2 regions of the Gilliamella sp. ESL0232 genome follow, and region 1 is predicted to be linked to the other one. Evidence: riboswitches for the same ligand, from Rfam matches in the RefSeq annotation. Region 1 holds a riboswitch; the other holds the start of a gene.

Region 1 (15,549 bases):
CTTTTTTCCTTTTTAATGGGGTGAGAGAACCCAATGATGAATGAATTTATTTAGCTTGAGCCATATATTCTTGTAGGCCCTTATTGCGCAATAAACAACTTGGACACTTACCACATCCCCCTTCAACACCGTAATAACAGGTGTGGGTATGTTTTTGAACATAATCAAGATAACCTAGTTTATCAGCCATTTCCCACGTTTGCGCTTTAGTCAAATACATCAGTGGCGTGATGAGATTAAACGCATAGTCCATGGCTAAATTCATTGATACATTCATTGATTTAATAAAGACATCACGGCAATCTGGATAACCACTAAAATCGGTTTCACAAACTCCAATAATAATGTCAGAAATTCCTTGTTGCTTAGCATGACAGCCAGCCAAAAGTAAAAAAAGCATATTACGCCCATCAACGAAGGTATTGGGGTAATCGCCATCTTGAGCGGCTTTAATTTCTTGAGCGTCATCAATCAACGCATTATTTGTAGTTTGTTTGATAACTGAAGTATCAATGACGGTTTGTTTAATACCAAGATCATCAGCAATCCTTTTAGCTTTTTCAAGCTCTATTGCGTGACGTTGACCATAGTGAAAACTGATTGCCTGAACGTTTTCACGTCCATAATCAGCAATGGCTTGCAGTAAGCAAGTGGTTGAGTCTTGCCCACCAGAAAATATAACTAGTGCTTTACGAGTTTGCATTAACTGTTCCTGTTTGGATAGATTAGATTAGCGATTATCCACTTTTTCTGGATACATGTCGTGATTGGCTAATCGATTAGCCGCAACTTGTTCCCAATGAGTATCCGATTTGCCATAATTGGCATAAGGATCAATCGAAATGCCACCTCGCGGAGTGAATTTTCCCCAGACTTCGATATATTTAGGATCCATTAATTTAATCAGATCTTTCATAATGATATTAATGCAATCTTCATGGTAATCGCCATGATTACGAAAGCTGAACAGATAAAGTTTTAACGATTTACTTTCGACCATTTTAATATTGGGCACGTATGAAATATAAATTGTCGCAAAATCAGGTTGCCCTGTGATAGGACAAAGACTAGTAAATTCTGGGCAATTAAATTTAACAAAATAATCGTTATTCGGATGTTTATTAGCGAACGTTTCGAGTATTTCAGGACAATAGGTTGTTGGATAGCGAACAGACTGATCGCCTAGTAGTGTAATTTTACTCATTATTTTTCCTTAGTTTTTTAGCGTGGGAGGTTCACGAACCACGTAACAAGGCGCACACCATACTCTTTTTGCTTTAAAAAGTCTAGTATGACAATAGATTTATAAAAAATGTAAAACTAACACCGTCAACAATAACTATTGATGGTGTTAATAATAAAATATCGTTGAAGAGCAAATAAATCAAGAATCGGGAAATACTCTGCCTGATATCGTTTATTTCGCTCCCAATTCTTTATAAAAATCAGATAATTTAGTTTTAGCTTCATTAAGTTCTTTTTCAGCATCAGCTAATTTTGTTTGTTGTTTGACAATTTTCTGTTCATTATCTTTATCTTTCGCTTTCGCTTTTGATTTTGATTTTGATTTTGCTTGTTCTAATTCTTTAGTTCTTTCAGCCACTTTATTTGATTTTTCGTTAATCTCTTTTTTATATTTGGCTTCTAAATCATCATTTGAACAATGCTTATTTAAGTTACGTAATGATTTTTCAAGCCCTTGGATTTGATGAGAATTATTATTTTTTTTAGCATAATCAATCTGTTTTTCAATAGCCTGTTTTTTGCTTTCACACGTAAGTCCCTTTAGTTGTTCATTTGAAGCATAAGCACCAAATGATAATGAGATAGCTAATGTAATGACACTCAATTTACTTATTAACCGAATTACTGATTTCATACGAATTTTTCCTTAATTTTATTTTCTTAATTGAACACAATTGACTTTATGATCTTTACCTTTAGTTAGAATAAGGTTCGCTCGTTCTTTTGTAGGTAAAATATTTTCAACTAAATTTAATTCATTAATTTCTCGCCAAATACGATTGGCAATATTTGTAGCTTCATGTTCTGGAAGTTTTGAGTAGTGATTAAAATAAGAGTTAGGATCGCTAAATGCACCCTCCCTAAATTTTAAAAACCGATTTACATACCAATCATGTAATAATGACATATCAGCATCAACATAAATTGAAAAATCGACATAATCCGAAACAAAAACTCGGTTATTCGCTTGTGGATAATTCAGTGTACTTTGCAGTACATTCAAACCTTCAAGAATCAAAATGTCAGGACTATCAATAACGATTTCTTCATCTTCGACAATATCATAAACTAAATGAGAATAAACGGGTGCTTTAACTTGTGCCTGTCCTGATTTTATATCAGCAACAAAATTAAGCAATTTTTTTATATCGTAAGACTGAGGAAACCCTTTTTTATTCATTATTCCATGTTCTTCAAGATATCTATTTGGATATAAAAAACCATCAGTTGTTACCAAAGATACTTTGCGATGTTCAGGCCAACGGGTTAATAATGCTTGTAGTACTCTAGCGGTAGTACTTTTACCTACAGCAACACTGCCTGCAATGCCAATAATGTAAGGTGTTTTTTGACTTTTACCTAAGAATTTAGATAAAACAGCTTGCCGATTAAAATTATTGCTGATGTAATAATTAAGTAATCTAGATAAAGGTAAATAAATTTCACTCACTTCATCCATGGATAAATCTTCATTAATACCTTGTAACGAAACTAATTCATCTGCAGTTAAAGTCATTGGTACAGTATTACGTAAGCTAGCCCATTCTTGACGATTAAATTTCAGATAAGGGCTTAAGTGATTTTTCATTTTATATTGTTCTCTAATTCGATCTAACAAATTTATTTGACTCAGATTATACATAAATTTCTTTTTTTACAATCTTAAATTAGCATGACGTCATCATCATAGCTATATTCTGGACTTACTGATAAAATACGTTTGTAAAATGATTAACCCTAATATTAGACAGAGATTTTATGTTAAAAAATAAATCAAAACAGAAAGCTAAAAAAAGCCGTCAAGAGATTAATGAAGAATCTCGGGAACTGAAGCGTAAACGCAAACACAAAGGTTTACCAAGTGGCTCTCGCTTTAATAAGCTAGATAATAATAAAAATAAAAATTCGACAAAAACAACCAAAGATCCAAGAGTGGGTAGCAAAAAACCTATTTCTTTAATTGTTGAAGATTCTAACAATATAGAAAAACCTGTTAAACAATCTAAACCAATTAAAACGATTTTATCGCCACAACAAGAATTAGAACAGTTAGAGAACGATCCAAAATTAGATATGTTACTTGATCTAGTCGAGCAAAATGTCAAACTCACTAAAGATCAACAAATTTATCTTGATAGAAAATTGAATCGTATCGATGAACTGATGCAAAAGCTTGGTTATACTGATGAAGACTTTGATGATTTTGAAGAATTAGACGAAAAGAAAGAAGATATTGTTAGTTTATTAAAACGAAACTAATGATAGTAAAATATAATCGGCAATCGTGATAGTGTGTGTCTTGATATCAGTAGGAATATAATCTATTGGATTATATTCCTACTGATAATTTAAGCTTAGAATCCATTATTTTTATTCAGTCAATTAATAATTAACAGTGAGCAAATCATAGTGCCAATATTAATTATGTTAAGTTTATATTTTGGGTTGTTGATTTGCACATTGTTATATTTAAATAAAACTAATCGAATCAAAATTAAAACCAAAATCAAGAACCAACAAAAAGCAATAGTAAAAATTCATAAAAATAACAACACTAAAGATAGACATAAGTGGAAGTAAAAAGCATGACTGATACGCAATTATGGGATCAAGCGATAATTGAAAAATATAATTATTCTGGCCCAAGATATACCTCTTACCCTACTGCACTTGAATTTAACGAAAAATTTAATGAGCAGGAATTTTTATCGGCAGCAACTCGTTATCCTACAAAGCCGTTGTCGCTTTATGTACATATTCCGTTTTGTCATAAGCTTTGTTATTTTTGTGGTTGTAATAAACTTATTACTCGCCAAACACAAAAAGTTACCAAATACCTTGATATTTTAGATATTGAAATTGCCGAACGTGCAAAATTATTTAAACATCGCACGGTAACACAAATGCACTGGGGTGGTGGTACACCAACTTTTTTAAACGATGCTGAAATTACTCGATTGATTACCTCGTTAAAAAAGCATTTTAATTTTGTTGCTAATGCCGAACTATCCATCGAAATTGATCCGCGTGAAATTACACCACAAACAATTGACCATTTAGCAAGTGTTGGTTTTAATAGGCTAAGTATGGGAATTCAAGATTTTAATCACGAAATCCAAAGCCTAATTAATCGTGAACAAGATGAAACATTAATACGGTCTCTTATTAATCAAGCACGTAAAAATAATTTTCACTCAATTAGTTTAGATTTAATTTATGGCCTACCAAAACAAACCATTGAAAGTTTTGCCGAAACGCTTAATAAAGTGATTGAGATTTCTCCCGATCGTTTAAGTGTATTTAATTATGCCCACTTACCAAGCCGTTTTGCTGCCCAACGAAAAATTAAAGATGATGATTTGCCTAATGCCAATCAAAAATTGCAGATCCTACAAACTAGCATTAAAAAGTTAACCGAAGCTGGTTATCACTTTATCGGTATGGATCATTTTGCTAAGCCCTCTGATGAATTAGCTATTGCTCAACAAGAAAATAAATTGCATCGTAATTTTCAGGGGTATACAACTCAAGGCGATGCTGATTTACTTGGACTTGGTGTGTCGGCCATTAGTATGTTAGGTGATAGTTATGCGCAAAATCAGAAAGATATAAAAATCTATCAAACTCAGGTTGAGCAAAAAGGACATGGATTATGGAAAGGATTCACCTTAAATCGTGACGATAAGATTCGTCGTGATGTGATAAAACAGCTTATCTGCCATTTTCATTTAGATAAAAATGTCATTGAACAGCAATACCAAATTCAATTTGATGATTATTTTTCCGAAGATTTAAAATTACTAGCTCCATTGCAAAAAGATGGATTAGTGACAATCAATAACAATATAATCGAAGTCCAACCTAAAGGACATTTATTGATACGCAATATTTGTATGTGCTTTGATATTTATATGCGAAAAATGGCAAGGCAGCAGCAGTTTTCTAGGGTTATTTAATTTGAAGTCGTTTGTCAAATTGCCGTAAACAATATGAGTAATTCCTACAAAGTAAATATTATGATAATATTTATTCTAATTTAATAAAAAATAATAAATAAATTATTTATTTTATTGTGATTAAAGGTTAGCTTTTAAATTCACAATTTTAGCCTTAGACATGAAATTTTTATTTTTAATAAGGAGTATATTGATAAAATGGCATTGATGAATAAATTAGTAGAAGTATTTCCAACTCGCCCTTTAAAAGTCATGAATTTAAAGCAAGAAGGCTCAATGCATCAAATAAGAAGATTACTTGCAGCAATAATTCTCTTTGCGTTAGCTTTATTTATGGCCATAAGAAATTATCCTGGATTAATTGATGATTATAAAATATCACAGAATCCTGTTGTGGTTGACTATGATGTAGAAGGAACATGTCGTGCAAGACGTATGGTTGATAACTGTTCAGTGAAAATTACTACTGATACAGGACAAGTTATTAAGCGTGATTATACTTTCATTGGGGGGAAAAAAGGAAATTATCAAGTTGTAACTGTCGCTTCGGCCGATGATCCATCACTAGTAACAATCAATTTAGCTATTGATAATATGCGGACTGTATTTGTGGCTACTACTGGTCTTATTCTTTTGTTGTTGTTGGTTACATGGATGAGTTTAGGATGTTTCTTAAGAACACATAAAATGATAAAAGTTATCAAGGAAATTAACGGGCAAAAATTAACACCTGTTATTGTACCAGTTAAACTAGTCTCTTATGGTAAAATAATAACTGCCTTATATCGTGCAAGCAATGCACAAGGAATAAATGCTAAATATGCAGCCAATTTTAATAAAGACTCAAACGGTGGACCAATCATTATAGGTGATAAGATTAGAAATAAATGTAATGTGTTGGCCGTAGTTGGAGAAAGCAACTCTGTTCCTATTCTTCTTGACCAAGAATTTATGCGCTGTGATTTTACCTATAATGAAATGCAGGCATTAAAAGAAGCTCTCTCTTAATCCAGATATGATATCAAGAATAGTGAAATCAGTTTGTTATTAAATATTTAAATTTTATACCTAGGGCGATAACATCGCCCTATTTTTTTAAACAAAATAAACAGCACTTATTAATGGCTTGCTAGATAAACCTTAAATTTCGTCGTTTGGGCAATCACTTCAACGCTTTTGAATGTTTCATCTAAAATGGTTTGATACGGTAAAAATGAATTTGCCACAATGCACAAATAACCATTTAATTTTAGGTGTTTTTTTGCTTCTTTGATTAACGTATTAACGGCCGTGTAATTAGTCTGTTTACCATCATGAAAAGGTGGATTCGAAACAATAAGATGATATTTATCATTTAGATTTGAAAAAACGTCACTCGCTACAACTGTGGCATTAACATGATTACGGTTTAACGTGGCTTTACTTGATTCAATTGCTGCACAGCTTACATCAGATAACGTTAGTGCTATATCAGGATTTAATTTACCTAGCACCGTGGACAAAATGCCCGAACCACATCCCACATCTAATACATTACCTTTAATAATATCAGTACGATCCATCAATGCATTTAACAATAATTCACTACCAGCATCTAAGCCTTTTTGGCTAAAAACACCAGGTAAGCTTTTTATTTCAATATTCTGATTTTCAATAGTTAAATGATAACTTAACCACCATTCATCAAGATTAAATACTAAACGGCTATCTGCCTGAAAATGATATAAACCACAACGTCTTGCGCTATCGATTTTTTGAATTGTACCAAAATCATTCAATAAAGCTTCCACGCTTTTTACACCTGTTTTATTTTCACCTATGATAAAAATATCACTACCTTTTGGCATATTATGCAATAAATAAGAAAGCTGAAATTGTGCTTCGCTTTTAGTTTTTGGCCAATAGTAAATCAGTGTATTCATTCCTACGTAAAAATCCGCTTCTGGCAATAATGAAAAATAGGTGTGATTGCCTCGTGCACTAGCTTTTAGACGTAAATAAGTATGAAATTGTGTGCAATGAATCTTAACTTGATTTGCCGACATAATAGATGGATAACTATCCTGAATATCACCAGCTATCAGCACATTTTTATCGTTAAAAAATGTTTGGTGACGCTCAAGTACTTGACTTGCTGGGGTAAAAGCAGATGTTGCCATATTTCCTCAATGAAAAACCTTTATAAATTGATGCATTGATTATACAATTAACTATCTTTAATCTCTAATAAAAAACAGTAAGTCAATAATGACACTACAAGATTGGTATCTAAAACAGTGCAACATAACTCAATACGTTTTGAGGAATGCTAATGTTTTCAAAGGTGAAATAGCGACACAAATAAGTGAAGAAATTAGATTGATTGTAGTTGCAGAACAAAAACCAACACAAAAAATCTATTATGATATTTTAAATGCTATCCATCTAACTGAAAAACAAGTATTGTTTTTAACGCCACAACAATTAATTATTCCTGCTGATGAAATTAATACAGTAATTTGGTTTATTGATATTACCTTGGATGAGTCTTGGATTAACCCATTAACTATTCAAACAACCAGTTTAAATCAGCTTGCAAAAGCACCACAACAAAAACGCCTACTATGGCAACAATTATGTCAATATGAAAACTATTTCCATCCTCACCGAACATGATTTAAAAAAAGCTTTTGAATTAGAAAAGATTTGCCATGCAATTCCTTGGTCAAAACAAACATTCTTTTCAAACCAAGGTGAACGTTATCTCAATTTTAAAATAACGATTAATAACCAAATAGTTGGGTTTTGTATTTGCCAACATGTAGCAGATGAAGCAAATTTATTTAACATTGCAATACATCCCGATTTCAGAAAGCAAGGACTAGCAAGAGAGCTGCTCAATCATTTAATAGATGCGTTAATAACGATAAAATCGCCCTATCCAATCTCAACCCTTTGGCTTGAAGTCAGACAATCAAATACGGCAGCACTTAAGCTTTATCACACGCTGGGATTTAACCAAATAACGATTAGAAAAAATTATTACCCAACAACTAATGGTAAACAAGAAGACGCTATTATCATGGCATATACTTTGGCTTTATGATTTACCAATAAAATGAGCAAAAGGAAAAAAGTGTAATGTCACAAAATAGAGCTTTACTTTTTATTAATGGCGAGCCACCACAACATGACTTTCAACATTTGGATAATTATACTTATATTGCTTGCACAGATGGGGCTTATCATAATTATCTGTCGACTTTGTCAATCGAACCAAACTTTATTATTGGCGATTTAGATAGCTATAATCCTAACAAAGCAATTCCACCTAAAACTAAAATTATTCATACACCTGACCAAAATAAAACTGATTTTGAAAAAGCAATTTTGTTTTTAGCAGGTAAAGGGGTGAAAACATTTGATGTTTATGGTGCTAGTGGTCATGCTAGCGATCACTTTTTGGGGAATATTTCTGTTGCAATAAGATATTATCATCAGTATCAAATTACCTTTTATGATAATTATTGTCATTTCTTTTTTGCAAAACATCATCAAGAAATAACCAATGTAAAAGATCATATTATTTCACTAATGCCATTTTCGAAAGTAACTGGTGTAACCATTACAGGCTTTCAATACCCCTTAATTGATGCCACATTATCGCTAGGAGGAGTTGTGAGTTTAAGAAACAAAGCGATTAGTGATTTGATTAAAATATCCTTTAAAAACGGTGATTTAATGGTCTTCGTTGAGAATTGAAATAATGTCAATTGACATTTATATTTACATTACTTTACAATCTTCCTTTACAAAAGAAGAAATATAATTGTGGTTCAAGGAAATTCGCCATGCTTCTCAAAAAACTTTCTGTGCTAGTTTGCGCATCTTTCGTTTCTTGTGTTTTTGCCCAAACAAATAATATACAGGATGAAACAGATAAGGTAATTGATACATTTTTGCAATGTGATAATCAGTTTTTTGAACAATTATCTAAACACCAAGAGTCAATAAATCAATACGTTGATTTAGCAACCACTCCCGATAATGTAACTTATATTCCTGTTGAATCTATTCAAAAAACCGACAAAAATAAAGTTATGTTTAAAAAACCACTTAAGTATCATGATTTAGAAATTGTTGGCTATCAAAATATTTATATTTCAACTACTTTATCTGGTCAGTTTCTTTATTGGGGATTTATCTTTGATAACAAGCAAGATGAAATTAAAAGTGCTTTAAGCAATATTAATTGGTTGCATTATAGCCAAAACACTTACATAGCAAATGCTAAAATTTATGATAAAAAATCAAAATCTAAAACATGGGAAGATGATATTTATGCCATCGATGGTGTTATTCCAAGGTTTGGTACAATTAATAAAGCACTTTATCTAGAATCTTCTGCTAATAATCAAAGTAGTATTTTTTGTTCTATTCAAGGCGATTTAGAAAAAGAAACAATTCTTACGGCTCGCCCAGATCTAAAACCAATCATCGAAAAACAAGAAGCTGAACTGCAAGAGCGAATTAAAGCAAACCAAGAAAAAATGCAAAAAGAAAAAGAAAAACAACAAAATCAATCACAAACTAATCCTACAGAAGCTAACTCAAAAGATGGAGAAAAAATTTAAATGAAAAAGGTCAATTTATTTTTAATTCTCTTTTCTTTTGCAGCATTCAGCCATGCCTCAGGGGAAAAAGCTAATATTGATACGAAAGCAAATGAAAATACTGCTGTTGAAAGTTTAAAAGATCCAAGAGTAGGAGAACAATTCATTCCAACATCAAAAACTAACGACAATAATACTATTGGCTATTCATTTTTAGATAGAAAATCGATCAACCTTCACCCTTTCAACTCCAAAATTCGTGTATTTAGTGAAGTGACTAATTACAGCCCAGCATTGATACAAAAAAATGATGATGGTACAGAGACACCTTATCATTCCATAAGGATCGAATATTATGCCAATTGCGACAAAATGGAGTTAGCAAAAGGAAAGCTTAGAACAATCGAAAATAATTTTGGTGATGGAAAATTAGTCAACACAATTGAGATAGCAAACCGTTGGATAGCTATCACTCATGATAACGAGCAATATAAGCTACTTACTATTGCCTGTTCCTTACCACTCGCTAATTAGTAAATCAGTACCTACTTTTACTCTTGCCACCTTGCTGTGGCGGAGTATATTCATTTATGTTAATATCGCTCTATTATTTATTTGAATGAATATCTCTTTATGAATATCACACAATTTCATACCATTACCGAACAGTTATTCAACAAAATCGAACTATTCTTGGATAATTATGTAAATGAGCATGACATCGATTTAGATTATGAAACAAACGGCAATGTTATCACCATTAGTTTCCCCAATGGCAGTAAAATCATCATTAATACCCAAGAACCACTCTTTCAGGTATGGTTAGCCACTCAAAAACAAGGTTATCATTTTGATTACATCGATAATAATTGGATTTGTAATCGTACCGACAAGTCGTTTAATCAGATTTTTTCTGAATCTGTAAAAGAACAAGCTGAGCTATAATATATAAAAAATGGGAATTAGTTTAACAATTAATTCCCGTTCAAGAAAGTAGTCACAAATTTTACTTAAAAGAAATCTACAATAAAGTAAGATTTGCTAATTTAACTACTAGCCATTTTATACCTTCATTAACAAAAGCTATTTGTACTCGCTTATGATCACCTTCGCCATCAAGATTAACAATAGTTCCTTCACCAAAACGTTTATGTAACACTTTACGACCTAATTTGTAACCATCACATTGAGGCTTCTTTTTAGGGTAAGACTTTATTTTTTCAGGCGACATTGTTCCTTGATAACTAATTTCATTTAACTTATCAATAGGTAATTCAGACAAAAAGCGTGAAGGTAAATTACGCTCTTCACGACCATATAGACGCCTTATCTGAGCTAATGATAATGTTAGATACTTACGTGCTCGAGTAATACCTACATAGGCAAGACGACGCTCTTCTTCAAGTTTATCGAAGTCTTGAGAAGATCTTAAGTCTGGGAATATGCCCTCTTCTAGTCCTACAATAAAAACATTATCAAATTCAAGACCTTTGGCAGAATGCAGAGTCATTAGTTGAACGGTATCTTGTTCACTAATTACATCTCTGCTTTCTAATGACGTATATGCTAAAAATGATTCTAAAACAGTTAATGCCTTACCCGTTTCTTTATCTTGAATAAGGTTATTTTCATTAAAGCGATAAAACTGCTCAGCGGCCGATACCAATTCTTCAAGATTTTCCAGCTTTGATTGCCCTTTAATACCAGGCTCTTGCTCATACATTTGCAATATGCCAGATAATTTGATAATAATATCAAGTTGTTTATAAAATGGTTTAAGCTCTACTTTATCGAAGATTGATTCTATTAATTCCAAAAAACGACCAATCCCAGAGCTTTGCCGTTCAGTAAAAGCATTGGTTTGGATTAGCATTATACATGCATCCCATAATGAAATATTATACTGCTTTGCAGTCAATCTAATTTTATCTAGCGTGACATTACCAATACCTCGAGTTGGGGTATTGATTGTAGCTTCAAACGCCATGTCATTATTGTGGTCATGTAATAGCCGTAAATAAGCAAGCGCTAATTTAACTTCTTGTCGTTCATAAAAACGAATAGATCCATAAATTTGATAAGGTAAACCTGCTTGCAACAATGTATCTTCAAATATACGTGATTGTGCATTATTACGGTACAATATCGCACAGTCTGCGTACTTTCCACCTTCGTCATGGAATTTTTTTATTTGACCAACAACAAATCTTGCCTCATCAATATCATTAAAACCAATATAAAGCGTAATCAGTTCACCGCCGCCTATATCTGTCCATAAAGTTTTACCCAACCGGTTCTGATTTTTCGATATTAAATTATTAGCTACATCTAAAATGTTACCAGTTGAACGATAATTTTGTTCCAACCTAATAATTTCAGTTTCAGGGTAATCGTTTATAAATAATTGGAGATTATCCGCATTAGCACCACGCCAACTGTAAATAGATTGATCGTCATCGCCTACAATCATTACATTAGCTGTATTACCTGCCAGTTTTTGTACCAAACGATATTGGATCTTATTAGTGTCTTGAAATTCATCAATTAAGATATTACAAAAACGATGATGACAATAATTTAAAACGTCTTGATTATGGCAAAGCAGCTCATACGTTCTTAAAATTAATTCTGAAAAATCAACGTATCCAACTCTATCACAAATAGTTTGGTAGTCTCGATAAATCGCCTGCCACATCACTTGTTTAGGATCTTCAGGAACAATATCTTCCGCTCTGAAACCTTTTTCCTTTTGAGTAGAAATAAAAGCAGCACACTGTTTTGGCGACCATTGTTTTTCGTCGATTTTTAGCTCGTGAAAAATTCGCTTAATAAGCCGAATTTGATCTTCAGTATCAATAAGTTGAAAATTAGGAGGTAACTTAGCTTGCTCAGGAAACATGCGTAACAAACGATGAGTAAGCCCATGAAATGTACCCACCCACATACCATTAAAATAACCCTCGCCTACTAATGCTTGAATACGTTCTTGCATTTGAATAGCCGCTTTATTGGTAAAAGTAACCGCAAAAATTGAGCCAGGTGAATAACTCTTTTCAATACAAAGCCAAGCAATACGATGAACTAAAACACGCGTTTTGCCACTCCCTGCACCTGCAAGAACAATTGAATATTGACTATCGGTAGTAACTGCTTTTTGTTGCTCTGTGTTTAGGCCATCTAATAATAATTTATTAATTTCCATTACATGCAAACCTATTTTGATAATAGAAACCGCCAAGTAGCATTAATGTTGAAAGCGTTATTAATATTTTCATCATATTCCGAATACGTTTGTCCACTGTGATCTAACAGAACATAAATAAAGACAAAGCTTCTTAGGTAAAAATTTTCATTGCTACTAAAGAAACGTATCTTTACATTTATTTTACTGTTTATTTGTACAGATAAGGAGGTTAATTATAGCAGATTCTCTAATTCTGGCAATTGTGTTATTTCGATGTGAGGTAAACATCTAGTATCATTAAGCTGAAAAATATCCTGATTATAAATATTAATAAAGCAAGCTAAAAAGCCGTTATCAATAGCTCCATTAACATCCGTTAATAAATTGTCACCCACATGTAAAATAGAGTGTGATGGAATATTAAGTTTGTGAGATGCTAAATCAAAAATTTCAGGAAAAGGTTTAGAACGGCCATGTTCACCACCACGTAGTGAAAATTGAAAATAATCACCTATGCCAATTTTGTTAATATCAACGTTACCATTAGTAATAACAGCCAAAGGATATTTAGTGGCTAATTTAGTTAATAGTGTATGCGTTGATTCAGGAACGTTCATCTTGTGCCGCCAAACATTAAAACAACTCATTGCTTCATCGATGACATCAGCAAATTTTGATGCTGGTATATTAGTTTTATTTAATAGCGATGTAATGGTTTGAATTCGCCAAACAATAACATCGTGATAAATTTCAGGGTCAGATGCAAGTACAGCACGCTTTTCGGAAAAATATTCGGGTAAAGTAAGCGTGCGCAATTGTTCATAACCTTGAAGAGTTTTGATCATTTCGTCTTCCGCTTTTTCAACGATCATGCTGTTATTGTATAACGTATCATCTAGATCGAAAGTAAACGCTTTAATCTTATTAATAGATCGATAAAAGTGCATCGTTATTTTCCCCTTTTAGCGCGTGGATGGGCTGAATCATAAACTTCAGATAGATGCGAAAAATCTAAATGCGTATAGACTTGGGTCGTCGATAAATCAGCATGCCCTAACAATTCTTGTACTGCACGCAAATCACCACTTGATTCTAGCATATGAGTTGCAAATGAATGACGTAATTTGTGAGGGTGAACATGACTGCTTAACCCTTGTTTGATTCCCCACTGAGCAAACCGTTTTTCAACATTTCGCGGTGAAATACGCTTACCCAATTTGGAAATAAATAAAGCATCATCTTGTGGTGTTAAAAAATTCCGCATTGACAACCAGTGTTTAATCCATTTGATAGATTCTCGACCTAATGGCAATTTTCGCTCTTTATTCCCCTTACCCATTACGCGAATTTCACCATCAACAAGATTCAATTCTTGACAGTTAAGACCGACTAATTCAGAAAGGCGTAACCCAGAACCATACATAACTTCAAGCATTGTTCTGTCACGAACAGAAAGAGGATCGTTATGATCAATATCAAGCAGTTGATTAATTTCGTCAATATCAATATTTTTGGGTAAGTGTTGACCTAATTTTGGATTTAGCACGCCTCGAGCTGGATTAGCGGTAAGCAGCTCGTTTTTTACCATCCAATCACAAAAACTACGCAAAGCAGAAAGTCTTAATGATAAGCTTCTTGCTTGCAAGCCCGTCTGTTTGCTACGACTGATTAACAATCTAACTGCGGATGAATCCAAATTTTGCCAGTTCGAGATTTCAACTTCACTTGCCAACGAAATAAGTGCATAAAGTTGACGTCGATAATTAATCTGAGTATTTAAGCTTAGTTGCTTTTCTGACTTTAAATAATTTAAAAATTGATCAACAGGCAGCTTTAATGCCGTATTATCATTTTTATTAGGCTGCATAATGCTATGTCCTTATTTTGTTCGCATAATCCATCTGCTAATTAAAATCGGTAAAATTTCACTCATTTTTTCAAGTAATAATGTACCTTGTCCTGCTTGATAATGTTCGGAATTAGCACTAGTAAACATTAAAAGCCCCAAATCACCAAATTGACCTAACAAAGATAATGCCACTGAGCCAACATAACCGTGTTCATCAGGTAATAAAAAATCAAGCTCAGTTGAATTTAATGTACCTAAATACTGTTGACTGTACTGGAAATGTCTAACACGAATAAAATCAAATTGTGATGAATCTAAAGCTATATGATGGTAATTTGATGGCGCATTAAGCAACCATTTGTCACCAAAAAGATATAAATAAGCACCACTAAGTCCTAATGATTTAGCCCATGTGTTTAATAAAACAATAAGTTGATTTAGATCCTGTGCTTTAATTAATTCAATTTGCAGATCCATTAGCTGATTAAACAACAATTCGTTGGCACTGGCATGTTCCAATAATAATGAAATTTCGCACTCTAATTGGTTAATTTTATTGCGCTGACGCGCCATGTTCCATTCTGGTAAAGAAATCATTCCCCTGACAGGATGAGGCACTTGCATACACTCAACATACCGGGCATTTCTCATAAAAAAATCTGGATTATCAATAATATATTGACAAACGATTTCATCATTTAATTTTAATGATGAAGACGATCG
Region 2 (15,549 bases), on a different contig from region 1:
AGTGTATTGAGTTTGGTAGTGATAGCTGCGTTTAATGAACCCTCACCAAAATCAAGAAAAATCAGAGTATTTGCAGAAAATAGATTCATAGCCTGACAGCTATCATAAATAGCTGTCCAATCGGTTTGATTATCAATTACAAAAGTAAGTTGCTCATCAAATCCTTTTTGTAAAAAGGATTTGCGTAACTCAGTTTGCACATAATGCTGTAAATAGGGATCACTACCTAAAATTAAATAATAGGGAGCCCCCACATTATTGTTAATTTGATCGGCACTAATTTTAATCATGTCAACGTTAATTTACTGCATGAATCGATTTTAATTTACGGATGACTTGTTTAGCCGCTTGTTTAAACATTTCGTTTTCAATTAAGTCTTGTTCAACCGTCTTAGCCAAAGCTTCAGCTGGATTATCAAAAAACGTTCTAAACACGCGTACGCTTATTGGATAAGTCTGTTGACCAGCAACAACTTGTGCTTCAACCGTTAACACTAATTGATATTCGGCAGCTTTACCATCTTGATAAATCGAGATGGTATTGCGACTTAGATTTTCACTTACCATTTTTAACAATGGTACCTGACCTGAAGCATTATTATTCGTTATTGTCACATCATTATCGTGTAATAACTCTTTAATATTGCGAGATAATCTTCCATAAGGGTCATAACTTATGTAAGACATCGTTTTAAAACTTTCTGGCACTTCTGTCTCATGTTGTAAGTGAAATCCACATCCTGTTAAGGATATTGTTAATAACATAATTAATGCTAAATATTTTTTCATATCAATAACCGCCTAAATTTAGTTATCAAACAAAATTAACCAACAACAAGATTTAATAATTTACCCGGTACATAAATCACTTTACGGATAGCAACATCACTCAAATATTTTTGGATGTTAGGCTCTTGTTTTGCTTGTGATACAACAAAATCTTGATCGGCATCGGCAGGTACAATAAATTTACCGCGGACTTTGCCATTGATTTGTACAACAATGAGTTTCTCGTCCTCAACCATTGCCGATTGATCAGCAACAGGCCAAGTTGTATTATCAATCAATTCGTTGTGACCTAAAGCTTGCCACATAACAAAACAAGCGTGAGGCATCATTGGGTAAAGTAATCGAACAATAGCATTTAAAGCTTCACTCATTAGAGCGCGATCTTGCTCTGTTTCTTGCGGTGCTTTTTGTAAGCGATTCATAAATTCCATCACAGCAGCAATAGCAGTATTAAATGTTTGGCGGCGGCCAATATCATCACTCACTTTCGCTATGGTTTTATGTAATTCACGACGTAATGATTTTTGTTCACTATCTAGAGCTGTAACGTCTAGTTTTGCTGCTACACCTTTTTGGGTATGTTCATAAACTAAACGCCATACACGTTTAATAAATCGGTTTGCACCTTCAACGCCAGATTCTTGCCATTCTAGTGTCATATCAGCAGGTGATGCAAACATCATAAACAATCGAACGGTATCAGCACCATATTTTTCAACCATTTCTTGCGGATCGATACCATTATTTTTTGATTTTGACATTTTGGTCATACCGGCATGAACTAGCTCATTGCCATGACTATCGACAGCTTTAGCAATGCGCCCCTTATCATCACGTTCAATAGTGACTTCAGTTGGCGAAACCCAAATACGTTCATTTGTTGGACTGGTATAATAAAATGCATCAGCTAATACCATACCTTGGCAAAGTAGACGTTTTGCTGGTTCATCTGACGATACTAAACCAAAATCACGCATTAATTTATGGAAAAATCTAAAATAAAGTAAATGCATAATGGCATGTTCAATACCACCAACATACTGGTCAACAGGTAACCAATAGTTTGCTGCTTTTTCGTCTAACATACCTTTGTCGTAGTTTGGACAAGTGTAACGAGCATAATACCAAGAAGATTCCATAAAGGTATCAAACGTATCGGTTTCACGTAGTGCAGGTTGACCGTTAACGGTTGTCTTAGCCCAGTTAGGATCTGCCTTAATTGGACTGGTAATACCATTCATTTCAACATTTTCAGGTAAAATAACTGGTAATTGGTCTTCTGGTGTTGGTATGGTTGTACCATCTTCCAGCGTCACCATTGGGATTGGTGCACCCCAATAACGTTGACGCGAAACACCCCAATCACGCAAACGGTAATTAACTTTACGTTTACCAATACCTAATGCAATTAACTTATCAGCAACAGCATTAAATGCTTGATCAAAATCAAGACCATCAAATTCGCCTGAATTAAATAACTTGCCATGCTCAGTATATGCTTTTTCAGAAAGATCTGGTGCGTTACCGTCTTGAGTTAAAATAACAGGATTAATTGGTAAGTTATATTTTGAAGCAAATTCATAATCACGTTCATCGTGCCCAGGCACAGCCATCACTGCACCTGTACCATATTCAATTAACACAAAATTAGCAATCCAAACAGGGACTTTTTTTCCTGTTAAAGGATGGATAGCATAAAAGCCAGTTGCAATGCCTTTCTTTTCCATGGTTGCCATATCGGCTTCGGCTGTTTTGGTATTTTTACATTCAGCAACAAATTCAGCAATTTTAGGATCGTTTTGGGCTGCTAATTGTGCAAGAGGGTGCTCTGCGGCAACAGAGACAAAACTAACGCCCATTAATGTATCAGGACGAGTTGTATAGACGCGTAACTTATCAGCATAATTTTCAACAGCAAAATCAAACTCAACACCTTCAGAACGACCAATCCAGTTACGTTGCATGGTTTTAACTTGTTCTGGCCAACTTTCAAGCGTATTCAAATCATTAAGTAGTTCTTCGGCATATTCGGTGATTTTAATAAACCATTGTGGGATTTCTTTGCGCTCAACAGGGGTACTACAACGCCAACAACAACCTTCAACCACTTGCTCATTAGCAAGTACGGTCTGATCATTAGGGCACCAGTTAACTGCCGATGTTTTTTTATAAACTAAGCCTTTTTCATATAACTTAGTAAAAAACCATTGTTCCCATTTATAATATTCAGGATGACAAGTAGTAACTTCACGATCCCAATCATAACCAAATCCTAAAAGTTGTAATTGCTTTTTCATATAAGCAATATTTTCATAGGTCCATTTTGCAGGTGCAGTATTGTTCTTAACTGCAGCACCTTCAGCAGGCAAACCAAACGCATCCCAACCGATTGGCTGTAGTACATTTTTACCATTTAAACGTTGGTAACGTGAAATGGTATCACCAATGGTGTAGTTACGGACATGACCAAGATGCAAACGCCCAGAAGGGTAAGGTAGCATCGATAAGCAGTAATATTTTTCTTTTGATGAATCTTCAGTAACGTGAAAGGTTTTATTTTCTTGCCAATGTTTTTGTACAATGGCTTCTATTTCATCTGGGCGATATTGTTCTTGCATGACGAGTTAATGTCCTATCTATTATTACTAATAAAAATATGCTGCTAATTGTATTGGTTATTGATTCGTTTTACAAACGATATATGAAGTAAGACATTGATTTCTTGTTATGATAAATTCTAAGTTATTGAGCATATTTTATTACTGATATTTAATAAATAACAAACCTTTAATAGGTTAAGGTGAAAGGGATACAACAAGTTAAATTAATTGCTATTTAAGTGTGATTAAATAGCAATTAAAGGTAGGTATCTTAATTAAAAAAGCCTAACCACCATTAAAGACGCTAGTAAAACGTGATAAGAATGATCGTTGTTCTTCTTTAGGCATGTTTTTAAGATTTGCTTGAATCAGTTGATCAAGTTTTTGGGTTTCATCAACTAAGCCTAATTCATTATAAGCATTACGCATTAAAAGCAATGCTTCTTTAGTTGAATCGGTATCTGGGAACATAATTAACATTTCAGTCACGCGATTAATCACAGCTACATAAGCACCGCGTTTTGTATAGAATTGTGCGACTTTTAACTGATAGCGAGCCAATCTATTTTTCAAAAATACAAGGCGTTTTTGCGCATCGGCTGCATATTGACTGTTTGGAAAACTAGACAGTAGATAAGAAAAGTCCTTAAATGCAGCTGAAGCATAATCGGGATCGCGATCTGAACGATCAACATTAAACCAACCTTGGATCATATTGTCGTCTTGTGCCATATTTGAAATGCCACGCATATAAATAACCCAATCAATATTTGGATGCGTTGGATTCAATTTCAAAAAACGGTCAATTGACGCAATTGCTAACGGTAAGTCAGCTGATTTATAGTAAGCGTAAATCAAATCAAGTTGAACTTGTTGAGAATAAGGACCAAAAGGATAATTTTTGTCCAAGGACTCTAATATAGTAATACTGGATTTAATATTACCATTTTCAAGCTCAGACTTCGCTTTGTTATGTAGTTCAATCTCGGGTACATTTTCAACATCGGGCTTGGAAGAAGTACAGCCAATTAGCATGCCACTTAAAGCGATAGCTAGCAAAGAGTGTAAACGCAATTTCATTCAGTTTTTGATCCAAATATAATTAAACATTAAAGGCGATGATTAGTATATAATACTCTAAAACATAACAGCTTAAAATAGATAAATTACACATGCATGAGTTAAAATTATCAACTAAAATCGAACAAAGTCAACTAGGAATGCGTTTAGATCAAGCATTATCCGAGCTTTTTCCTGATTATTCACGCTCAAGAATAAAAGATTGGATTATTAATAATAAAGTCACTGTCAACGATGTTATCGTTAATAAACCAAAAGAAAAAGTGCTCGGTGGCGAAATAATAACTATTAATGCTGAAATTGAACAAGAAACTTATCATCAACCAGAAGATATAAAGCTTGATATTGTTTACGAGGATGATGACATTTTGGTGATTAATAAACCTCGTGATTTAGTTGTGCATCCTGGCGCAGGTAATCCTGATGGTACGGTATTAAATGCCTTATTGCATTATTATCCTGAGATAGCACGCGTACCCCGCGCAGGTATTGTGCATCGTCTAGATAAAGATACAACAGGGCTAATGGTTGTAGCTAAAACTATTATGGCACAAACACATTTGGTCGAATCACTTCAACTACGCCAAATTACACGCGAATATGAAGCTGTGGTCATGGGGATTATTACTGCAGGAGGAACCGTTGATCAGCCTATCACCCGTCATCCAACCAAACGTACACATATGGCTGTATTCCCAACGGGTAAACCAGCGGTTACCCATTATAGAGTGATGGAAAAATATCGCCTACATACACGTTTGCGATTGCGCTTAGAAACAGGGCGAACTCACCAAATCCGCGTGCACATGGCACATATTGCTCACCCACTAATTGGTGACCCACTCTACGGTGGAAGACCAAGGCCGCCTAAGGGGGCTAGTGAATCTTTTATTCAAACTTTACGCGATTTTAATCGCCAAGCATTACACGCTACCATGTTGCGATTATATCATCCTATAACAGGTGAACAAATGGAATGGCATGCTCCTATTCCTGACGATATGCAAAAGTTAATACAAGCTTTACAAGAAGATACCGAACAGCATAAAGATGAACTAGATTGGTGATGAATATGATTAAATCGATTTACCCATATTGGACAGCCCCAAAAAAAATTCATGCCTTTACTTCAACACGAACTGGTGGTGTTAGTTTAGCGCCATTTGCAAGTTTAAATATGGGAAATCGAACTGGTGATAATTCAGAACATATTGCTGAAAACCGCCGAAGAATTATTCAAGCCGAACAAATACCAAGCGAACCGTATTGGTTAACGCAAACTCACAGCACAACAGTGCTTGATATATCACAAATTGCTTTACAGCCTCCAACAGGTAACATCGATTCTTATCAAACTTTTGAAGCTGATGGATCATATACCAATCAACCTAAGCAAGTTAGTGTGGTGTTAACCGCAGATTGCATGCCTGTACTTTTTTGTACAACAAAAGGTGACGAAGTTGCAGCTGCCCATGCTGGTTGGCGAGGATTATGTAATGGTATATTAGAAGAAACAATTAAAAAATTTTCAAGCTCGCCATCAAACATCATTGCTTGGATGGGACCAGCCATTAGTGTCAAAAAATTTGAGGTAGGTATTGAAGTCAAACAACAATTTGAAAAAGTCGATCCAAAAGCACAAGAAGCGTTTAAATTGATCAACCCAACTGAACAAAAATACCTAGCAGACCTATATCTAATTGCCAAACAACGTTTACAAGCAGTAGGAGTAACGCAAATTTTTGGTGGTGATTATTGTACTTATACTGAACAAGATGAATTCTTCTCTTATCGACGTGAAAATAGAACTGGTAGAATGGCATCAATGATCTGGTTTGAATAAAAGAGTTTTTTTAAGCTAAAAACCTTCAATTTTTAGCTGCTTTGTAAAATATTTATAGTATAAAGATCTGCGGTAAATGTTAATATATAAAATTATAATATTTAAACCGCCATAAGATCTGAAGGCTTTCTATTGTTCAATTGTTATTTTATTTCGCTAACAAAAGAAGGTAATTCCCAAGCCCCACCGTCAAAACCTAAGCATTCACCTGTACTTATATTAGAGGAAAGCATAAATTTATGTCCATTCCAAGTCCAGCTAGATTTTTCTAAACAATCTCCCTCACCTCTTAGCTTAGCTATACTGGATATTGTTCCATTTTTGTATGCATTGCCCTCATTATTTATAAATTTTATATTTTTATTACTTAGTTTAGCTGTGTTAGAAATTATCCAATAGGCGTTACCTGAGTTATATGCGCTAAACCAACACCTAGTTTCAAGTAAATCGTGGTTATTATCTAATTTAATTAACCGAAATCTTTTATCATATCCTTGTGTTTCATCATAATAAGGATCTTCTAAATCATAAGCATCACATTTAGCTTCATGTATATAGCGTTTTTTGAATTGAGGGAATATTTTAATTACTTCATTGGTATTAAGTTCTTGACTTTGTTCTGGAGCAATTACTTTACCTTTTTTTATAGTTGGTACAGGTATTGGTGCATAAACGTTTGATTCATTTTTATTACCATGTGCTATAACTGCGCCAGTTGTACCAACCCGTCCTTGTTTTTTGTCCATTGTTAACATGACATCATAAAATCCGCCATTGGTATAAAATGATTGACTTCTACTGTTACGGAATATAACTTTCTCATTTTTTGTAAATGCTTGAATAATTTTTGTAGCTTGGAATTGTGACAACTGATAAATATTATTTTGTATTTCTTTTAATTCGCCTAAATACTCTTGATTAATGAATGCAGCCAATGAATTATCTAATTGTTGAATGTTTTTAATTTCAATATCTTCTTCATCTTCTTCTTTGTTATTTTTTGTTCTAACATAAATTTCAACTGGCTCATTGGCCCCCGCTTTTCGCTGGAATAAAATTGACGATTTTATCACTCCTGTATCAGATATATCACTATATTCTATAACACGACAAGTTAAAGTATTATCACAAACTATATCCCAAGCTATAACTGGAGTTGTAAACAAAGTTAGCAATAAACAATAGCAAAAACGCATGACAGTTAATTCCATATAAATAATTTATATGAGGTTATTATAGATTAAACAATTATTCAATTAAAATTAATAAAACTTCTTGATTTTATGAATATTTAATTAGTTCTCTTTAGTACTAATTTATCATTCTATATTGGCAAACTTGTGGCTTTGCACACTCAAAACCCATTTATTATTCAGTCGATTTTGGTTGATTTTTCCTAACAACTCTATCGTTTCAAACATATTAAATGCACCATCCTTTTCACAAGGAGATAGATAATAGCGTTTGGCTTGAATATGGGTTTCGATATATTGGCAAAAAGGAATAAAATCGCAGTGATTTTCTGCTACTATGCGTACTTCATTTGCTATTGGTTGTGCTATTTTTTGATAGCGTGACTGATAACAAAACTTAGGGCTAAGAGCTATATAATCTATAAGCGGATCAACTTTGCCAAGTCCATTACTTTCAATGGCAATAAAATAACCCGCATTTTTTAATGGTACAAGCAATTGAGGTAATGCTTTAACCATAGTGGGTTCGCCGCCAGTAATGATAATGTTTTTGCTGTTATATTCACTCACTTTAGCAAGCAGTGTATCTAACGTAAACCGGGTAAATTGGCGGAAATTAGTATCACACCAAGCACAATTTAAATTGCACCCAGCAAAACGGATAAAAACAGCAGGCATGCCTGTATTATAACCTTCGCCCTGTAAAGACTCGAAGATTTCAACGATGCGAAATTCGATCATATTGGGCTCCGATGATATTCACAATACGAAGTTGGCGTTTCCCATAGTTTGATCATCGAAACAGGCAAATATTGCGATAAGCAATCAAAAATAAATTTGCTCATTCCTTCTGCGGTGGTTCTACATGGAAAGGCAAAAATTTTACGATCCATTTCTTGTAGTAACGACGCGATACGGCACTCATTAGGGTTTTGTTGATTGTAAAGATAGGCGTGATCTAACGGATCGACAATATGTTGTTTAACTATTAGCTTTAAATCGGCATAATCCATGACCATATCTTGGCTTGAGCCGTTATCAATAAGCTCTCCGCTAATTTCAACTAATAGGCGATAAGTGTGGCCGTGCAGATTATGACACTTTTTATTGTGCCCATCTAACATGTGACAAGCATCAAATTGAAACTCTTTGGCTATTTTGAACATTTTATATTCCTAGTTTTTTTTCGTGGGATGGGTTACGAACCACGGTTAGCGAACCTAACAAAATAAAGGTAACAATATAAGGGATAAAAGTGAATTTGTCATCTTACCAGTATATCTTAAAACGAAATTTAGATGTAATTGCTTGAATTGCAAACAGCTTTATTTTTATGTCAATTAATTCTTACATACTTGATAATTTTGTTGTATAAATTTTGTAAAAAATATTTTAACTTTGCTCTTGAAATTTAGGTTGCAACACTCATTTAGATCACATGCAAATGGATTAAATGTGTTAAGCGTTTAATCCAAATTTATTGCTCAGGAGATAAACACTATGAGGTTAGATAAACTAACAAATAAGTTTCAACAAGCTTTAGCTGATGCGCAGTCAATGGCATTAGGTAAAGACAATCAATATATAGAGCCTGTGCATGTCCTATCAGCCATGCTTAATCAAGTAGGGAGTAGTGTAATGCCTTTATTGATTGCAGCAGGTGCAAATATTGTTAATTTACAACAAGAATTAGCTCAAGCTATTGACCGATTACCCCAAGTTCAAGGTGTGGGTGGAGATGTTATTCCATCGCAAGATTTTGTTCGAGTATTAAATCTTTGCGATAAATTATCCCAAAAGAACGGTGATAGCTATATCTCATCAGAACTCTTTATATTAGCCGCTTTAGAAGATAAGGGCAGTTTAGGCGATCTTCTTAAAAGATCAGGTGTTAATAAAGATAAATTTAGCCAAGCAGTTAATCAAGTAAGAGGTAGCGATAACGTGAACGATCCTAATGCAGAAGATCAACGCGGTGCACTTAAAAAATACACCATTGATTTAACTCAACGAGCAGAACAAGGTAAACTTGATCCTGTTATTGGTCGTGATGAAGAAATTCGTCGAACTATTCAGGTATTACAACGTCGTACTAAAAATAATCCAGTATTAATTGGGGAACCAGGTGTAGGAAAAACTGCTATTGTAGAAGGATTAGCACAACGCATTGTTAACCGTGAAGTCCCTGAAGGATTACGAAATAAACGCGTTTTATCATTAGACATGGGTGCATTAATTGCTGGTGCCAAATATCGAGGGGAATTTGAAGAACGCCTAAAAGCCGTGCTTAAAGACTTAGCAAAAGAAGAAGGTCGCATTATATTATTTATTGACGAAATCCATACCATGGTTGGCGCAGGAAAAAGCGATGGAGCAATGGATGCTGGTAATATGTTAAAACCCGCATTAGCTCGCGGTGAATTACACTGCGTGGGAGCAACAACGCTTGATGAATACCGTCAATATATTGAAAAAGATCCTGCGTTAGAGCGTCGTTTCCAAAAAGTCTATGTTGCCGAACCAACAGTTGAAGATACGATCGCTATTTTGCGTGGTTTAAAAGAACGTTATGAACTGCATCACCATGTGCAAATAACCGATCCTGCAATCGTAGCTGCGGCTACATTATCGCATCGTTATATTTCTGATCGCATGTTACCTGACAAAGCGATTGATTTAATTGACGAAGCCGCATCAAGTATTCGTATGCAAATGGATTCAAAACCAGAATCTTTAGATCGACTTGAAAGGCGCATAATTCAACTTAAACTTGAACAACAAGCGCTTAAAAAAGAATCTGATGATGCGAGTAAAAAGCGACTACAAATGTTAAATGATGAACTTTCTGAAAAAGAAAAGGAATATGCTTCACTTGAAGAAGAATGGAAGTCAGAAAAGGCAGCTGTTTCGGGGACTCAAAACATCAAAGCAGAACTAGAAAAGGCACGTACTGAAATAGAGCAAGCTCGTCGAGCTGGCGACTTGAACAAAATGTCAGAATTACAATATGGCAAAATTCCAGAGCTCGAAAAGAAACTTGCTTCAGCAACGCAGTTAGAAGGCAAAACCATGAAGTTATTGCGTAACAAAGTGACCGATAACGAAATTGCAGAAGTATTATCTAAAGCGACAGGTATTCCAGTCTCTAGAATGCTTGAGAGCGAAAAAGATAAACTATTGCACATGGAAGATGCCTTACATAAACGTGTAATTGGTCAAAATGAAGCGGTATTAGCGGTTGCAAATGCGATTCGACGTAGCCGAGCAGGGCTTTCAGATCCAAATAAACCGATTGGATCATTCCTATTCTTAGGACCAACGGGTGTCGGTAAAACCGAGCTTTGCAAATCATTGGCTAACTTTATGTTTGACAGCGAAGATGCTATGGTGCGTATAGATATGTCAGAGTTTATGGAAAAACACTCCGTTGCTCGCTTAATTGGTGCGCCTCCAGGTTATGTTGGGTATGAAGAAGGGGGGTATTTAACCGAAGCAGTTAGACGACGACCATACTCAGTAATTTTACTTGATGAAGTCGAAAAAGCACACCCAGATGTCTTTAATATCTTACTGCAAGTATTGGATGATGGGCGCTTAACAGATGGTCAAGGTCGCACAGTTGATTTTCGTAACACTGTCATAATTATGACATCAAACTTAGGTTCTGACCTAATTCAAGGTCAAGTTGAACTAAGTTATGACGAAATGAAATCTCTAGTGATGACGGTTGTAACCAAACACTTTAGACCAGAATTTATCAATCGTATTGACGAAACAGTGGTATTCCACCCATTAGGTCAAGAAAACATTAAAGCGATCGCAAAAATTCAGTTAGCACACGTTGAAAAACGTTTAGAAGAACGCGGTTACCAATTGGATATTTCGGATGCTGCACTTGAACAGTTAGCTAAGGTTGGCTTTGACCCAATTTATGGCGCAAGACCGTTAAAACGATCGATCCAACAAGAGATCGAAAACCCATTGGCACAACAAATACTGTCAGGTAAATTAGTCCCAGGTAAAACTATTCATCTAGATTTAGTTGGCGGCAACATTGAAGCCCAACAGTAATAAAACTTCAAAAGACAAACCGACCTCTATGGTCGGTTTTTTATACTTGATACAATTTAGTTTACCTATAGTACTTAGAATTTAATCAGACAAACATTATTTTCGCAAATTGGATGTCTGATGAATAAAATAACAACAACACAAACCTGAACCCAACAAAACTACTCATTTTATACTTTAACATTTTTATACTTTAACATATAGTTACCTGAAACTTTTTGACAAAATTTTTTTAAAACCGTTTTCAAGGTTTTGCAACCAAAGCTTAATCAAACTAGCTTTTTGTTAGTTGTTAAAAGTAACAACTTTAACTATTTTGTCTAGCGTTTTTGCCATTAAGTAATTCTAATTTTATACACCACAATAATAACTTTTTTTTATTATAAAATTACCTTAGAACACGTTATATTATTGCCTTAAATAAAAAAGGAAAGATTAAACATGAAGAATTTATTAAAAAAATTAGTTATTTTTGGTTGTTTAAGCTTGCCAATGGCAAGTTATGCTGCCTTACCTGAATCGATTAAAGTTGGTTCGGATACGTCCTATGCGCCTTTTGATTTTATTGATGCTAATGGTGAAGTTACTGGATTCAACATTGAACTCACGAAAGCATTGTGTGAAAAAATCAATATTAAATGTACTTTTCAATCGACCGACTTCGATGCTTTGATCCCGTCGTTATTATCAAGAAAGATTGATATTATCTCGTCTTCGCTAATGATGACCGAAAAACGTAAAAAACAGATTGCTTTTTCTGACGAAATCTTTATGACTTATTCACGTTTGATTGTTAAAGAGGGTACTAATTTAATGCCTAATGCTGAGTCCTTGAAAGGTAAGCGTGTTGGTGTTGAGCAAGGTACATCGCAAGAACATTTCGCCAACGAGATGTGGCGTCCGAACGGTGTAGTTATTGTGCCTTATCAAAATCAGTTACAAGTATTTTCTGATCTAGTGGCAGGTCGTTTAGATGCGGCATTGCAAGATGAAGTCACTGGCAGTTATGCCTTTTTAAAACAGCCACAAGGTAAAGGTTTTATTTTTGCTGGGGATGCTCTAACCGATGCGAACTACTTTGATGTTGGAGTAGGAATTGGTTTTCGTAAAAATGATAATGAGTTGCGCGAAGCCTTTAACCTAGCTTTAAAAGACCTCTTAGCTGATGGCACCTACCAAAAAATCAACAATAAGTATTTTGATTTTAATGTGTACGGTAATAAAAAATAAACCATGCAGGGGTATATTTCTTTAATTTGTCAAGGTGCATGGTTGACTATTATTTTAGCATTGACATCGCTACTACTGGCCATGATACTTGGTATTGTTTGTGCATTAGGTAAACTGAGTCATTCAAAAGTATGTAATGTGCTTTGTCAGGCTTATACATCGTTAATTCGAGGTGTACCCGATTTAGTGTTGATGATGCTAATCTTTTTTGGCTTGCAGTTTTTGGTTAATAATATAACTGATTATTTTAACGCTCCTTTTATTGAAGTTGATCCTTTAATCGCTGGTATTATTACGTTAGGCTTTATTTATGGGGCATATTTTACCGAAACTTTTAGAGGAGCTTATCTTGCGGTTTCTAGAAACACCTTAGCGGCAGCAACAGCGCTTGGTTTAAGTAAAGTGCAAGTATTTGGGTATGTAATGTTTCCTTTAATGATGCGCTTTGCCCTACCAGGTATTGCTAATAATTGGTTAGTGGTGTTAAAAGCGACAGCATTAGTGTCGTTATTGGGGTTATCGGATTTAGTCAAAGCTACTAAAAATGCAGGTGAAGCTGTGTACCAACCTTTGTTATTTGCTTTGATTGCTGGGGCTTTTTATCTGTTTTTTACATCAATATCTAATATCATTTTATGGTGGCTTGAACGGCATTATTCTATTGGCATTACTAAAACTAAATTATAAGAACTCATGTTAGAAATTATTCAACAATATTGGCAATCACTATTATGGACCGATGGTTATAATATCACTGGTCTTGCGATGACGCTGTGGATTTTTATTTTATCGGTTTTAATGGGGGGAATTTTGTCGCTAGCGTTAGCGGTAGGGCGAAATGCACAAAATAAACTGATTAAACTACCTATTTGGCTATTTACTTATATTTTTCGAGGTACGCCTTTATATGTGCAGTTATTGATTATTTACACTGGTATATATACCTTAAGTGTGGTTAAAAATAATGCTTGGTTAGGCGATTTTTTTCAAAGTGGTTTAAATTGTACGGTGTTAGCTTTTACCCTAAATACCTGCGCCTATACTACTGAAGTTTTTGCTGGAGCTATGCGGAATGTGCCAAATGGCGAAATTCAAGCTGCAACAGCACTTGGTTTTAATCGTTTTCAAATTTATCGTTATATCATTTTTCCAAGAGCATTTCGTATTGCATTGCCAGCTTATAGTAACGAGGTTATTTTTTTGTTGCATTCAACTGCACTGGCTTTTACTGTTACTGTGCCTGATGTGATGAAGATTGCGCGCGATATTTATGCCGAAACCTATCAACCTTTTCATGCTTTTGGTATTGCAGCAGTGATTTATCTTAGTGTGAGCTTTACATTGATTTTTAGTTTCAAAAAGTTAGAGCAACGTTATTTGGCTTTTCAGCAGGCTAATATGCAAATCAGTTAATAAATTGATTTAGACTATCGGATAATTTTCTCAATTCGTTTATAAGGTTATTGATCTATCAAAATAAAAATCCGACAATTGTAATGACATTTGCCGGATTTTGGTTGTTTGTCGATTTGACAACATGTTAATTTATAGGATAAAAATCGTTTGTAGAGTCGGCATCATCATCATGGTGACTTGAGCCAGGTAATGCTCTAGCTCGTTCAATAGGAACATAACTGCCGCTAGGAGTTTCTACTTGGCATTCGCCTAAAAAGATAGAATATTTTGTGTTAGCTCGCATACTTTCGCCTCTAAAATAACAGTGAGTTGCATTATATAAATCAACGCGACAAAGTAATGCAATACCTAACCAAGTAATTAATACAGCTAAAGCAACCCATTTTAGATGTTTCCAAATAAAAAGCCAAAAACCGATCCCTCTAAAACGGCAGTACCCAAAAACGAGTAATAAAACTGCAATAAACCCTAAAAATTCGTATAACCAAAATAGCCACATAGTAATCTCCCACACGTTAGTTAAGTGCTATTTTATACTAACTTTGGCTATACTTCTATATACTTGCGTCTATGAGTTTGCTTACATCCAAGATCCGTTACGAATAATACCAACCGCTAATCCTTCAATAGCAAAATTTTGCTGTTCTAAATCAACTTTGATTGGCGAAAACTCGGCATTTTCGGCAAGAAGATGTACATGCTTGCCTTTACGCGACAAGCGTTTAACTGTAACTTCATCATCAATACGAGCTACAACAACTTGTCCATTTTTAACGTCTTGGGTTTTATGTACAGCCAACAAGTCACCGTCAAATATACCAATATCTTTCATTGACATACCTTGCACTCTTAATAAAAAGTCTGCGCGAGGTTTAAATAGTGAAGGATCAACTTGGTAATGGCTTTCAATATGCTCTTGCGCTAATATTGGCGAACCAGCCGCGACTTGTCCAATAAGGGGTAAACCATCCTGTTCGTTTGGCTCAATAGGTGTTTCAAGTAAAAGGCGAATTCCGCGTGATGAGCCGGCGATCATTTCAATTGCGCCTTTTTTAGCTAAGGCTTTCAGATGTTCTTCGGCGGCGTTGGCAGATCGAAACCCCAATTTCTGGGCAATTTCAGCACGTGTAGGTGGCATACCAGTATTTTGAATGTTATCTTTTATTAAATCATAAATCTGTTGTTGGCGCTCAGTTAACGGTCTCATTACATATTCCTGTTTTTATATACAGATACATGTAATTATATACAGCTAATAATATAAAACAACTGTTTTATTTAATTTATTTTTCAATTGGTGGTAAATTTTGGGGGGATTGTTGTTATT

The links. Region 1 has a riboswitch for preQ1 ahead of queF (preQ(1) synthase). Riboswitches for the same ligand answer to the same signal wherever they lie in the genome.
Region 2: linked by a shared signal. The riboswitch ahead of queD (6-carboxytetrahydropterin synthase QueD) and the one ahead of queF (preQ(1) synthase) in region 1 are both predicted to bind preQ1.

Annotation. Positions count from the first base shown of each region.
Region 1 covers NZ_JAAEDW010000012.1:57,230-72,778, reverse strand. The annotation lists gene queC (7-cyano-7-deazaguanine synthase QueC) at 47-703, opposite strand; gene queF (preQ(1) synthase) at 731-1,204, opposite strand; PreQ1 riboswitch class I at 1,208-1,252, opposite strand; gene GYW75_RS11705 (DUF1090 domain-containing protein) at 1,418-1,879, opposite strand; gene coaA (type I pantothenate kinase) at 1,898-2,833, opposite strand; gene yihI (Der GTPase-activating protein YihI) at 3,004-3,504, shown strand; gene hemN (oxygen-independent coproporphyrinogen III oxidase) at 3,831-5,201, shown strand; gene GYW75_RS11685 (hypothetical protein) at 5,400-6,209, shown strand; gene rsmC (16S rRNA (guanine(1207)-N(2))-methyltransferase RsmC) at 6,320-7,360, opposite strand; gene GYW75_RS11675 (DNA polymerase III subunit psi) at 7,449-7,856, shown strand; gene rimI (ribosomal protein S18-alanine N-acetyltransferase) at 7,825-8,286, shown strand; gene GYW75_RS11665 (thiamine diphosphokinase) at 8,322-8,942, shown strand; gene GYW75_RS11660 (hypothetical protein) at 9,032-9,814, shown strand; gene GYW75_RS11655 (surface-adhesin E family protein) at 9,815-10,327, shown strand; gene cyaY (iron donor protein CyaY) at 10,427-10,738, shown strand; gene uvrD (DNA helicase II) at 10,815-12,995, opposite strand; gene yigB (5-amino-6-(5-phospho-D-ribitylamino)uracil phosphatase YigB) at 13,211-13,924, opposite strand; gene xerC (tyrosine recombinase XerC) at 13,927-14,844, opposite strand; gene GYW75_RS11630 (DUF484 family protein) at 14,857-15,549, opposite strand, start outside.
Region 2 covers NZ_JAAEDW010000002.1:144,887-160,435, reverse strand. The annotation lists gene holA (DNA polymerase III subunit delta) at 1-290, opposite strand, end outside; gene lptE (LPS assembly lipoprotein LptE) at 298-789, opposite strand; gene leuS (leucine--tRNA ligase) at 825-3,407, opposite strand; partial or broken gene bamD (outer membrane protein assembly factor BamD) at 3,747-4,469, opposite strand; gene rluD (23S rRNA pseudouridine(1911/1915/1917) synthase RluD) at 4,562-5,536, shown strand; gene pgeF (peptidoglycan editing factor PgeF) at 5,542-6,312, shown strand; gene GYW75_RS03695 (DUF1176 domain-containing protein) at 6,456-7,523, opposite strand; gene GYW75_RS03690 (7-carboxy-7-deazaguanine synthase QueE) at 7,632-8,246, opposite strand; gene queD (6-carboxytetrahydropterin synthase QueD) at 8,243-8,671, opposite strand; PreQ1 riboswitch class I at 8,675-8,720, opposite strand; gene clpB (ATP-dependent chaperone ClpB) at 9,006-11,576, shown strand; gene GYW75_RS03675 (lysine/arginine/ornithine ABC transporter substrate-binding protein) at 12,018-12,806, shown strand; gene GYW75_RS03670 (ABC transporter permease) at 12,810-13,493, shown strand; gene hisM (histidine ABC transporter permease HisM) at 13,500-14,219, shown strand; gene GYW75_RS03660 (hypothetical protein) at 14,347-14,721, opposite strand; gene lexA (transcriptional repressor LexA) at 14,803-15,429, opposite strand.